DNA from 2 places in the Paenibacillus sp. FSL P4-0184 genome. Region 2 is predicted to be linked to the other one. Evidence: riboswitches for the same ligand, from Rfam matches in the RefSeq annotation. Region 2 holds a riboswitch; the other holds the start of a gene.
The links. A riboswitch is a leader RNA that binds a small molecule or an ion and turns the genes downstream of it on or off. The one in region 2 is predicted to bind cobalamin.

Region 1 (3,155 bases), 2.7 Mb from region 2:
CAACCTTGCCTGGCGCACTTCTACGGTCTGTGGAAAGCTTCCGATTGTTGTCGTTGGCAGAAGTGGCAACTGCCACTTCTCCTGCTGCACCTTCAGGCGCTCAGCAAAAGGTAGGCTACGTTGGTCTGGTAAATCTGTAAGTCCGAAAACTTGCTCAGCCACATCCTTACGACCGCGTTCAGGAAGTGCACGGAAGGCTGTAAGGGCTTCGCGACTGGCTGTCAACGCGGCAGCAGCTTCTGCTGTCCCCTCTAAGGCTGCAGCAAGCAGGCCAAGCTCTCTAAGCTTCTCATCAGCAAAAGCTAAAGCAGCCTTAACGGTGGCCTTCAGCTTCACCTCACCCTGAACAGTAACCGGAACATGCAGCAAACTGCAAGAAGGCTGTAGAATAAGACGATCAAGCGGTACATGTACACTCAGCTTCTCGATTAGCTGCAGCTTAGCATCCAGATCCGAGCGCCAGATGTTGCGTCCGTCAATAATACCCGCTCCCAGCCACTTATCCTCAGGCCAGCCAAGACGTTCAATCGATGCCAGGTTCGTCCCGCCATCATGGACAAAATCGAGACCTAAACCTTGTACCGGAAGCTTGAACAGTGCCTCCAGCGGTTCAGCAGCTTCAAAGTAAGTCTGCAGAATAATATTTAATCCAGGCACGGATTCAGCAATTTCTGTGTAAATCGAGTTAAGTAATGATAATTCTGATTCATTAATTCCTGTAACAATCGCTGGCTCATCAATTTGTACCCAGCTTACTCCTTCTTGCTTCAGTTCCTGCAACAGCTGAACGTAAACCGGAAGAAACCGAGCAGCAATCTTCGCAATATCCGCAGATGCAAAACCTTTTGACAACTTAAGGAATGTATAAAGGCCTAAAACCACAGGTTTACCCTCAATTCCCGCTTGGGACTTGGCAAAACGATAAGCTGCCAGTGGTTTATTCTCGGTCAGACGCGGCGTTTGTGCACCGATCTCTGGAACGATGTAATGATAGTTCGTATTGAACCATTTAGTCATCTCGCAAGCGGTAGCCTCAGCATTTCCTCTAGCCATCGCAAAATAAAGATCAAGCCCAATGTCGCCACCATCATACGCATAACGTGGAGGTACGATCCCGAACATTACAGCTGTATCTAGCACATGATCGTAGAACGTAAAATCATTTACCGGAATTAAATCAATTCCTGCCTCCTGCTGAGTCTTCAAATGCTGAAGCTGAATTCCTGTCATTTCAGAACGGAACTCTTCCTCATTTATTTTTCCCGCCCAGAAGGCTTCCAACGTTTTCTTCCACTCGCGGTTTTTCCCGATTCTTGGATAGCCAAGATTGCTTACTTTTACTTTGTTCGTCACTTTGCAGCTCCCCTTCTCCATCTTCTTATTTTGGACTCGATATCACTTGCATTCCTATAAAAAAGAGCGCCCTTCCCTAAAAAAGTCAAAGGGAAAGACGCCCATAATATACCTATGGTTAACGTCTAACACCTTCCTATCCTCCGTAGGTGTAGCAGTGCTGTTGAAACAGGCAGGTCTCCTGGCTAGCGGTGTCAACATCCTTAGCAGTCTTCCCAGCAGTAGTAAATTGCCAGTGACATATGTTGCTATGGACTCTTCCGTTACAGTGGCGGGACCGCATCGGCTTCAAACCGAATTTCCCTATTAAGCCTACCGAATTACTAATTTCCGGCAAGCACCTGTCTCCGATATTGTCAAGCTAAAACGCCTTTGGCGTCCTTTTAAGGACGGTAAGCGTTTATGCGAGAATTATAAGAAAGTATTTCGTGAAACTTTTACTTTCTTATAATTTAATTGCTAAAACGCCTTCAGCGTCCTTTTAAGGACGGTAAGCGTTTATGCGAGAATTATAAGAAAGTATTTCGTGAAACTTTTACTTTCTTATAATTTAATTGCTAAAACGCCTTCAGCGTCCTTTTAAGGACGGTAAGCGTTTATGCGAGAATTATAAGAAAGTATTTCGTGAAACTTTTACTTTCTTATAATTTAATTGCTAAAACGCCTTCAGCGTCCTTTTAAGGACGGTAAGCGTTTATGCGAGAATTATAAGGATAAAGTGAGTGTCTTAAATCTGATGTCATCATACGTGAAAGCCCCCGTCATCTGCAATAGATTACGGGGGCTTTTGTTATATCGATTCCTTATAACGGATTTAGAAAAACACGAAATATACTACTGCAGCAAGTACTATGCGATATATAGCAAATGGTAAAAGCTTAATCCGGTTGATCAATTTCAAGAAGAAACGCATCGATAATAGTGCAAATACAAAGGCACTGATAAAACCTGCAATGAAGAACGGCAGGGCATCGATGGTGAAATATTGCCAGTTCTTCATCAGTGAGAGTAAACTGGCGCCTGCCATGATTGGAACAGCCATAATAAATGTGAAATCAGCAGCAGCGCGATGACTCATACCCAGAAGAACACCACCAGAAATCGTCGACCCGGAACGAGAAAATCCCGGCCACAAGGAGAAGCACTGGACCAGACCAACACCTAGCGCCTGCTTATATGTAATCTGATCGACACTCTCCGTTTGAATCTTCTTTGGTCCGAATAGATCCGCAATAATCATTAATACAGCACCGACTACTAGACCGATTAACACGGTGGATGTAGAGAATAAATGCTCGTCAATATAATCATTAAACAGAACCCCCAGCACGCCTGCTGGCACTAAACCTACAAGCACCTGTGTAAGCTTCAGGTGGCCCCCTTTTTCAAGCTGTGGTTGTTGCTCGGTTACAGGATCCAACTGCTTGCGGCTGAAACGCTTTAAGCCCAGCAATTCAATGAACCGATTTCTAAAAATAACTACAACTGCTAATATTGACCCCAGCTGTATAACCACTTTGAACGTATTGGCCGTATATTGCCCAAATAACTCTGTCGATTTTAACCACATATCATCAACAATAATCATATGACCTGTGGAGGATACCGGAGCAAATTCAGTCAATCCTTCAACAATTCCCAAAATAATAGCTTTAATAATCGTTAATAGCTCCATTTGTTCTCCTCCTTTTAATCATAACTTTTATCTATAAGTCCTTCTCGGCTCAACCTTCGGTGTTCATTTTCCGGCTGCGCTTGCGGAAGAACAAATACCCAAGGATCACTACTCCACCTGCAAGAAG
Region 2 (3,155 bases):
TTATCCTTGAAGCGGTCCGCAATTTGAGTCCATGTTGCATTATAACGCGCCAGCGTCTCATCATGCTTCTCTTCCATATGACTTACCCATAACCAGGAGTCGTGATGGACATTGATCATTACATATAACTTGGCGTCTAGCGCCCAGCCTACAACTTCTTCGACACGGTTGAGGTAAGCTTGATCAATGGTGTAGTTCGGTGCTTCACCTATGTGTGAATCCCAAGTGATAGGAATCCGGATACTTTTGTAGCCTTGTGCGGCGATTTTCTTAATCAGTTCTTGGGTCACACGCGGATTGCCCCAGGAGGTTTCATCCTCACCTGTAGCATCTAGAGTATTGCCAAGGTTCCATCCGGGCTGCATATCGTCTACATAAGATTGGATCTTACTCTTTGGTGCTGCCTTAGCTTGTTGCTCGTCCTTGGTGGCAGCGGCGGCAATGGATGAGAACAAAGAGAGCAGAAGAGCGGTGACAAGGGTCAATGATAAGAATGATTTCTGGATTCGAGTAGTCATTGAATTCTCCTTTGTAAGATCATTTTTGAGGATGCTTAAACCTGACCTTCCTTAGTACTTTGGTGCTTAGATGAACACGTACACCTCCATGAATTCGTTGTAAACGCTTACCAAATACCCTAACATAGAACATTTGCTGTGAGTACCTTACTAATTTGTGGTAAATTCATATATGAATTAGTGATTTGCAGTGATTCCAAAGTTATGGAGGGCAATCCAGTGAGCAGATTTCATTACATAGGCTCGGCTACAGAGCTTCCGTTAGGAGAAAGAGGCAGTGTACTGTCAGCAAAGACATATAATGAAGTGAAAAATTCCCCGGAGTATAAGAAACAAAGAGAGGCTCTGCGCCTGCAAGGTATAATTCCTTTGGATGACATCGCAGATCTGTCTCATTTAAGAGATGAGGACTGTCTTGTATATGACTCGGAAGAAGATGCAGCGGGTATTTTTATAGAGGAGCTTGGGTATTGGAACGATGAGATTCGCAAGCATTTTCGGAGTCCATATGTGTATCGGATTTCACCGAATTGGGGCGGCTTCTCTGTATCCCCTAAGCTAAAAGATACTCTACCGGGATCGTATAACGCCTCACTCAAGTGTTGTCGGGAGTTATTTAGGCTTATGACAGATTATGGGGTATCTGGTGCCGAGTTCGAGCTTTATACATGCTGGGCTGAGGAAGAAGGACTCCCACGTAATAAAAAGTATGATCGAATCTTTGATTTGGCCTCTTTGTCACTGGAGGATGGTTTTGAGCTGAGAGAAAAAGAGTATATTGTGGTTAAAATGATTTGATATTCAATAGGATTATCGCTAACTACTCGTTATACAAAAAACAAATATTGCATGACAAAAGCAACTATATTAGATATGATGAAGCATGGAAAAATTAATATTAGCAATAGGTGCCAATTATGAATGTTTCGGAATTACAATCATAGATTGGTTAAATGGAAAGCGGGTGTGAATCCCGCGCGGTCCCGCCGCTGTGAAAGAGGAGTCCTTGCAAGGTACCACTGGGAAACTGGGAAGGTAGCAAGGGTGATGATACTTGAGCCAGAATATCTGCCTGTTTCTGATACACCGTTAAACTCTACGAGCGATAGAGGGGTGTTTGATATAGTATATGCCTGCTATTATTGCGGTTCACTATCTTAAACCTCTCGACGTTATGTTGAGTGGTTTTTTTTGTAGTGCTATGAAAGTTTATTCTGTTTTTTAACATAGGAAGAGAAGGGAAGGGTTATGGAAACATGAAAAATCATAAGTTTTTAGCTTGGTTACTTATTGTAGCAGTATTTATCACGACGTTCTCTACAAGTGTAATCCCGGCTCATGCGAATGAAGCAAGCTCTACACTTAAAGGGTATGTAACTGTATCCGTAGAGAAGTTTACATTGGGTCAAGGTTATATTAAGGAGCCTATTAAAGTTCCATTCTACGAAGGGGACAATGGCGCATCACTAATAACACGTGCGCTAGGAGAAGGTAATTATAGAAACTTTGGAAGTATAGCTAGTAGTTTTTATTTATCTGAAGTTAAAGATAGTGGCAGAAGTGAAGTCAATATACCGCAATATATTTTAGATATGATTTCAGCCGATGGGAATACAGTCGGAACTAAAGCAGACCAAGAGTGGCTAAGTCAGTTTGACTACACTCACATGTCGGGTTGGATGTATGCCGTAAATAATGAATTTCCTCCGTACGGGATGTCTGATTATCAACCTCAAGACGGTGACATCATCCGAACACAGTTCACCACTTATGGCTATAGTTCTGATCTTGGTGGTTGGGGAGAACCTCCATTTCCATTTGCCAATAAGGATGCTTTAACTGCGGAAATCGCAGAAATTAACAGTGACCCGAATAAAGAAAGTATTTTGGACAGAGCAGTAGTACAAAAGGCAGTTTACCAAGCCTATTCTGTGCTCGAAAATATGGAAAGCTCTCAAGTAAGTGTAGATCATGCACTTGTCGGGCTTACCAATTCTTTGGATATAGAGCCACCTGTTATTACTGTAAGTGGTATTCAGGATAAACAGGAAGTATCCGATAAAGATTTAAGTTTCAGAGTAGCTGTCACAGATAATGTATATAACGGTATCATTCCAGTAGTAAAACTAAATGGAGTCACTCTATCTGCTACAGATGGTGAGTATAAGGTTTCTCTTAACCCAGGTGGTAATGTAATCACTGTAACAGCAGTAGACGGAGCAGAAAATAGAACAACACAAACTTATCAAGTTACCTACAAAATAAATGCTACAACTGGAGTCAAAGAACAGTTAGATAAGAGCCTTGCTTATATTCTAAACACCGTAAAGAACCCGTCATTTGGAACAGGTAGCGGAGAATGGTCAATTCTTTCACTAGCACAGGCCAACTACGAAGTGCCAAGTGGTTATTATGATCTCTATTACAACAATGTAGCTAAGAGAGTAAAAGAATTAATGAAGGATGGAAAACTCGATGCTACTAAAAGCACAGAGCATTCCAGAGCGATCCTAGGACTTACCTCTATCGGAAAAGATATCACGAATGTTGCGGGTTATGATCTAATCAATGCACTCGCTGATTATAAATATGTTCAGAAGCAAGGGAATAATGGTCCTATATTTGCTCTGATTGCTT

Region 1: it holds a riboswitch for cobalamin, as region 2 does, so the genes downstream of both, metE (5-methyltetrahydropteroyltriglutamate--homocysteine S-methyltransferase) here and MKY52_RS05330 (S-layer homology domain-containing protein) in region 2, are expected to answer to the same signal.

The regions. Positions count from the first base shown of each region.
Region 1 is NZ_JBBORN010000001.1:3,963,752-3,966,906, reverse strand. Features, by position in the region: gene metE (5-methyltetrahydropteroyltriglutamate--homocysteine S-methyltransferase) at 1-1,374, opposite strand, end outside; cobalamin riboswitch at 1,508-1,713, opposite strand; gene MKY52_RS17305 (undecaprenyl-diphosphate phosphatase) at 2,168-3,028, opposite strand; gene MKY52_RS17300 (DedA family protein) at 3,078-3,155, opposite strand, start outside.
Region 2 is NZ_JBBORN010000001.1:1,251,381-1,254,535, reverse strand. Features, by position in the region: gene MKY52_RS05340 (cellulase family glycosylhydrolase) at 1-518, opposite strand, end outside; gene MKY52_RS05335 (hypothetical protein) at 738-1,316, shown strand; cobalamin riboswitch at 1,408-1,608, shown strand; gene MKY52_RS05330 (S-layer homology domain-containing protein) at 1,775-3,155, shown strand, end outside.